Anaeromyxobacter diazotrophicus: one gene and its partner. The protein of the gene in region 1 interacts with the protein of each later gene in a pairwise test. Links are inferred from orthologs where the notes say so. Each region holds a gene or a part of one and is shown in the gene's direction. Other genes may lie near its edges. The genes, in order: dnaA and dnaB.

The links.
Region 2: the proteins of dnaA (region 1) and dnaB interact in binary tests that used the Escherichia coli proteins (3 or more experiments, as listed by UniProt). The link is inferred for Anaeromyxobacter diazotrophicus from one-to-one orthologs.

Annotation. Positions count from the first base shown.
Region 1 is NZ_BJTG01000005.1:225,042-228,213, forward strand. What follows is about bases 208-3,072. They hold dnaA (chromosomal replication initiator protein DnaA), read left to right. Parts: upstream 208-896; coding sequence 897-2,249; downstream 2,250-3,072. Other genes in these bases: rnpA (ribonuclease P protein component), read right to left, coding at 208-393; rpmH (50S ribosomal protein L34), read right to left, coding at 408-557; dnaN (DNA polymerase III subunit beta), read left to right, coding at 2,601-3,072. Also shown: membrane protein insertion efficiency factor YidD, read right to left, coding at 1-64; more of rnpA, read right to left, coding at 61-207; more of dnaN, read left to right, coding at 3,073-3,172. UniProt on the Escherichia coli protein: Plays an essential in the initiation and regulation of chromosomal replication. Binds in an ATP-dependent fashion to the origin of replication (oriC) to initiate formation of the DNA replication initiation complex once per cell cycle.
Region 2 is NZ_BJTG01000005.1:442,365-445,632, reverse strand. The notes cover bases 155-3,115. They hold dnaB (replicative DNA helicase), read left to right. Parts: upstream 155-913; coding sequence 914-2,317; downstream 2,318-3,115. Other genes in these bases: HWY08_RS12970 (methyl-accepting chemotaxis protein), read right to left, coding at 2,340-3,115; HWY08_RS12980 (beta-propeller domain-containing protein), read right to left, coding at 155-747. Outside these bases: more of HWY08_RS12980, read right to left, coding at 1-154; more of HWY08_RS12970, read right to left, coding at 3,116-3,268. UniProt on the Escherichia coli protein: The main replicative DNA helicase, it participates in initiation and elongation during chromosome replication. Travels ahead of the DNA replisome, separating dsDNA into templates for DNA synthesis.

The DNA of each region.
Region 1 (3,172 bases):
GCAGGAGCGGCGAGAGGAGCCGCCGGTACAGGCCGATGAGGCCGAGCAGGAGCGCGCGCATCACCGGGTGGCCCCGCCGGCGAGCGCGGCGAGCGCGCGCCGCGCCGCCTCCAGCCCGGCGCCCGGGGCGCTCGAGCGGGCGATCACCACCAGGTCGACGGGGGGCAGCCGCGCCGCGGTGGCGCGGAACGCCTCGCGCACCCAGCGCTTCACCCGGTTGCGCGTGACCGCGTCGCCGACGCGCGACGACACCGTCACGCCCAGCCTCGGCTGGCCGCGATCGTTGTCGAGGGTGAGGAGGAGGTACGCGCCGGCGGGATGCTTCCTGCCGCGCTCCTGCACCGCGAGGAACTCGCGGCGCAGGCGGAGGCGTGCCGCCTTGCCGAGCCGCACGCCCGGGCAGCCGCCTACTTCTTGGGAGCGCTGGGCGTGAGGCGCGCGCGCCCCTTCGCCCGGCGGCGCTTCAGGACGTTCCGGCCGCCCGGGGTCCGCGATCGCTTCAGGAAGCCGTGCGTGCGGTTCCGCTTGGCCTTCTTCGGTTGGTAGGTCCTCTTCATGGCGCGGCAACCTCCCCGATCGGCCGCAGGCTGTCAAGGATCGGCACGCGATCGGGGCTCCGATCGCGCCCGCTCCCATCCACCGCCCTCGGGCCGTGCGCAAAACGTCGGTCATTCTCGCGGGCTCGGCGACGCCTCTTGATCCCCTCCGCCGGCCGGCGCTAAGTTCCGCGCCCGCTGCCCACGCCGCCGGATCCGGGCTCTTCGAGAGAGCCCGTCCTTTGTAACAACGAGCCTCATCTGCCGCTGGATCGAACGATCCATCGGCCGAGGCCGAATTGCGTCGATCGTACGTTGGGGGGACCTCGCATGCCCGCCGCGAGCCCGAGGGGAACACCGATGGCTGCCGAGGAGCACTGGTCGCGGATCGAGGCGCACCTGCGCTCGCGCCTGCGCCCCGATCTCTTCGAGCGCTGGTTCGCGCCGCTGCGGCCCGGGCGGCTGGAGGGCGATCGGCTGGAGGTCTCGGCGCCGGACAAGTTCCACCGCGACTTCGTGGACGACAACTACCGCTCCTTCTTCGAGGAGTTCGTGCCGGACCTCGTCGGCCGGCGCGTGGTCATCACCTTCGTGGTGGACGACGCCCCCGCCCGCCGGGCCGAGGGCGCCGCGCCCACCCCCGCCCCGCGGCCGGCGCTGACGCCGGCGCCCGGGGACGGCCCGCGCGACGGCCGCCCGAACCCGCGCTACACCTTCGACACCTTCGTGGTGGGCGAGTCGAACCGCTTCGCCTTCGCCGCCGCCCAGGCGGTCGCCGCCAAGCCCGGCCAGAACTACAACCCGCTCTTCTTCCACGGCGACTCCGGCCTCGGGAAGACGCACCTGCTCCACGCCATCGCGCACGACATCCTGCGCTCGAAGCCGGGCGCGCGGGTCGCCATCGTCTCCTCGGAGCGGTACACGAACGAGTTCGTCGAGGCGCTCTCGCGCGGCGCCGGCGCCATGACCGACTTCCGCCGGAAGTACCGCGAGTGCGGCGCGCTGCTCGTGGACGACGTCCAGTTCCTGGCCGGCCGCGACAAGACCGCCGAGGAGTTCTTCCACACCTTCAACGCGCTCCACGATCACGAGGTGCAGATCGTCCTCTCGAGCGACCGCAGCCCCAAGGAGCTGAAGGGCCTGGAGGAGCGGCTCTGCTCCCGCTTCGAGTGGGGCATGCGGGTCCAGATCGACGTCCCCGAGTTCGAGACCCGCGCCGCCATCCTCCGCAAGAAGGCGGAGGTGGAGCGCATCGAGCTCTCCGAGCCGGTGGCCTCGCTGCTCGCCACCCACATCAAGTCCAACGTGCGCGAGCTCGAGGGGGCGCTCATGCGCGTGGCGGCCTTCGCCTCGCTCAAGAGCGAGCCCATCAGCGAGAGCCTGGCCCGCGACGTGCTCGGCGACGTCATCCCCCCGCCGGGCTACAAGCCGTCCATCGAGCGCATCCAGGAGGAGGTCGCGAAGTTCTACGACCTCACCGTGGCCAAGCTCACCAGCCCGAACCGCGAGCAGAAGATCGCCCTGCCGCGCCAGGTGGCGATGTACCTCTGCCGGACCCTGGCGGGCGAGACGCTCCAGCAGATCGCCGACAAGTTCAACAAGAAGGACCACACCACGGTCATGGCCGCCGAGAAGCGCATCCGCGAGCTGCTCGAGGCGGACGGCAAGGTCAAGGCCGAGGTGGAGACGCTCGCGGCCCGCCTGGCGCCCTGAGCCCCTCCCAGCCCCGCCTCACCACCTCCGTCCGGCCTCGCCGGCGACGAGGGCCGCGGCGCGTCCGGGGGCTGCCGGGCCCGGGCCGGCCGCCGCGCAAGGCCTGCGCTCGCTTCACCATGAGCGTACGTGAGCGAGTGCGTGGACAGCGGCCGGGAGAGCGTGCGGACTCGCTGTCGTGGCTTTGTTGACGGGCCGGTCGGCAGCGCGCTACACAACTTGTTCCGATCGGGATCCCACAGGCCGTCCCGATCGCTTTCCTTCGTGGTCGCGCGGCCTCAGGCTCGTTCTCCACATCTTCGCGTCGCCTACGTCTACGACGAAGAGAAGAAGAAAAGAGGATCTCTTCTCATGGAACTGAAGATCGGCGTCCAGGAGCTCTCCCGCGCGCTCTCCCGCTCGCAGGGCATCGTCGAGAAGAAGAGCACGATGCCCATCCTCTCGCACGTGCTGCTCGAGGCGACGAAGGGCGGCCAGCTCTCGGTCTCGGCCACCGACCTCGACATCTCGGTCTCGTCCGAGCACGCCTGCGAGGTCCTGAAGGAGGGCCGCGCCTGCGTGCCGGCCAAGCAGCTCTACGAGATCGTGAAGGCGCTCCCGGAGAAGGACGTCCTCCTCAAGCGCGCCGCCAACAACTGGCTCGAGGTGAAGAGCGGCTCGGCCGAGTTCCGCATCGTCGGGCTCGCGGCCGAGGACTTCCCGGCGCTACCCCGCTTCGAGAAGGTCCAGCTCGTCACGGTGCAGCCGCGGCAGCTGCTCGAGCTCATCGAGCTCACCTCCTTCGCCGCCTCCTCCGACGAGACCCGCTACAACCTGAACGGCGTCTTCTTCGAGCCGGCCGACGGGTCGCTGCGGGCGGTCGCCACCGACGGCCACCGCCTGTCTCTCGCCGAGCGGCCGCTACCGGGCGACTTCCACGTCAA
Region 2 (3,268 bases), 220 kb from region 1 along the record:
CACCTCCGCCGGGTGAGCGGGGTCCCGCACGTCGAAGCTCGCCACCGTGACGGTCTCCCACCCCGCCCCGGCGACCGCGCCGGAGACGGCGCCCGCGCCGCCCGAACCGCCCGAGGCGACGCCGGTCGCGATCCCCGGCCAGCCGTACCAGGGCGACTGCCGCGAGACCACGTAGAGGACGTCGCCGACGAGCCGCGTCTGGACGAGCTCGCCGTCGACGGGGAGCTCGGTCGCGACCGCGGGGTGCGCCGGGTCGGAGACGTCGACCGCGAACAGGCGCGACCCGCGCTCGGGCTGCGTCGCGCCGGCCGCCTCGCGGAAGGAGAGGACGTCGCTCACCGCCACCAGCGCCGCGCTCCCGCGCAGGTAGAGGTCGACCGGCGTGCCCAGCAGCGGGAGCCGCGCGAGGAGGATCGGCGCGGCGGGGTCCGCGAGGTCGATCGCCTGCAGGCCGCGGAACGCGTTCAGGACGTAGAGCGTCGTCCCGGCCCGCGCGTAGACGTCCGCCTCCTCCACGGCGCGCGCGGCGGCCGCGCCGCCCTGGGGCGCGGCGGCGGGCCCGGGCGCTCCCGCCGTCGCGGTCCCGCCGAACCGCGCGCTCCCGGGCGGCGGCGACTCGAACGCGCTCGCGCCGACCGCATGCGGACCCGCTCCCGCCGCGCTCTCGCCCTGTCCACGGCACCCGAGCGACCCCAGCGCGACCGCGGCGAGGGCAGCGAGGAACAGACACGGCCGGAAGCGCGTCATGGAGGCCTCCCTCCCGGGACTTGGCCGATCCATTCACATTCTTCACAGCCGATCCACAAGGATTCCCGGGGCCCCACCCACACGGCCTTCCCCAAGCCTTTCCGACGTTCTCCACAGCGCCGTCCACCGCCGGGCATCAGACCTCGGGAGTACCATCCGCCCGCCGATGAACGACTCCGAGCCCCTGCGACGCGGCGGCGCCGCGCCCGCGTTGCAGCTCCGCCCCTCGCGCGATCTCCCTCACAACCTCGAGGCCGAGCAGGCGGTGCTGGGGGCGCTCCTCATCGAGGAGACCGCCTTCGACCTCGTCGCCGACCGGCTGAAGCCCGAGGACTTCTACCTCCAGGCGCACCAGCTCGCCTTCCAGACCTGCGCCGAGCTCGCGCAGGAGAAGCAGGCCATCGACCCGGTGCTGCTGCACCAGCGGCTCGAGGCGAAGGGGCTGCTCGGGGCGGCCGTCCCGCGCGACCTGCCCTTCGCGCTGGCGAAGGGGCTCGGCACCGCCGTCAACGTCCGGCACTACGCCGCCATCGTGGCGGAGCTGGCGCGGGTGCGCCGGGTGCAGCTCGTGGCGCAGGCGGTGCTCGCGCGCGGCTACGAGGCGGGCGCGAACGTCCAGGAGTTCCTCGAGACCTCGCAGCAGGAGATCTTCGCCGCCGCCCAGGGCGGCACCACCGAGACCCTGCGGCTCATCCAGGAGCCGCTCGTCAAGGCGATCGAGACCATCGACGCCACCCAGGCGCGGGTGCGCGCCGGCGAGAGCACGCTCACCGGCGTCCCCACCGGCATCCAGGCGCTCGACCAGAAGCTGCTCGGGCTGCAGAAGGGCGCGCTCATCGTGCTCGCCGCCCGCCCCTCGGTCGGCAAGACCGCCTTCGCGCTCAACATCGGCACCTACGCCGCGACCAAGGCGCAGAAGCGGGTCGCCATCTTCTCGCTCGAGATGCCGTCCGAGCAGCTCGCCATGCGCATCCTGGCCGCCGAGGCGAAGCTCGACTTCTGGCGCATGACGCAGGGCCTGCTGCAGCAGAGCGACTGGGACCGCATCATGCAGCACGGCGACCGCATCGGCGGCTCGCGCATCTGGCTCGACGACAACTTCGTCCTCTCGCCGGTCGAGCTGCGCGCCAAGTGCCGCAAGATCAAGCGCGAGGGCGGCCTCGACCTCGTCATCGTCGACTACCTCCAGCTCATGAACGTCTCGGGCGCGCAGTCGCGCGAGCAGGAGATCGCCATCATCAGCCGCTCGCTGAAGAGCCTGGCGAAGGAGCTGGAGGTGCCCATCCTGGCGCTCTCCCAGCTCAACCGCGGCGTCGAGAAGCGCAAGGGCGAGCCGCCCATGCTCTCCGACCTGCGCGAGTCGGGCGCCATCGAGCAGGACGCCGACGTGGTCATGTTCCTGCACCGCCCCGGCGACGAGAAGGACCAGGACGGCGCCGGGCCGGCCAAGGCCGACGTGCAGGAGATCGAGCTGCACATCGCGAAGCAGCGCCAGGGCCCGACCGGCGTGGTGGAGCTCGTCTTCTTCAAGACGAACACCTACTTCGCCGAGAAGCAGCGCGGCGGGTGAACCGCGCGGCGGCCCGCGGCGCTCAGGCGCGGGCCGCCGGCGCCGGGCGCGCGCGCCGGCCCGCGGCGGCGCCTCCCGCCGCGGGGATCGCCGCAGGCGCCTCCAGCCGGAAGGTGGCCACCAGCGCGGCGAGCTCCTCCGCCTGACCGGACAGCTCGGCCGCCGCCGAGGACGACTCCTCGGAGCTGGCGGCGTTCTGCTGGACGATGGTGCTCATCTGGCCCATCGCCCGGTTGATCTGATCGACCCCCGCGGTCTGCTCCTGGAGCGCGGCGGCCAGCGCGGCCGTGAGCTCGGTGACCTGCTCGACGGTGGCGAGGATCTCGCCGAGCTTGTCGCCGACCTGGCGCGCCGTGGTCTCCCCGTGCGCCGCCTCCTTCACGGACTGCCCGATGAGCTCGTCCGTCTTGCTCGCGGCCTGCTTGGAGCGGAGCGCCAGGGAGCGCACCTCCTCGGCGACCACCGCGAAGCCGCGGCCGGCGTCACCCGCGCGCGCCGCCTCGACCGCGGCGTTGAGCGCGAGCAGGTTGGTCTGGAAGGCGATCTCGTTGATGTCCTTGATGATCTGAGCGGTGCCCTCGGCCGCCGCCTTGATCTTCAGCATCGCGCCACCCATCTGCTCCATGGCGGCGGTGCCTTCGCCGGCGGCGCCCTTCGCGGTGGCCGCGAGCGCCGACGCCTGCTGGGCGCCGTCGGCGACCTGCTTCATCGTGCTCGACATCGACTCGAGGCCGGCGGTGGACTCCTCGATCGAGCTCGCCTGCTCGGAGGCGCCGCTCGCCAGCGCCTCGCTCGTGGAGGCGATCTGGGCGGAGGCCGAGGAGACGTGGCTCACGGCCCCCGCCACCTGCGCCAGCGCGTCGTGCAGCGCCTGGGCGGTGGCGTTCAGCGCCTCGGCGATCCGGGCGTGCTCGCCGCGATACGCGCCGGTCACGCGCGCCTCGAGGTCGC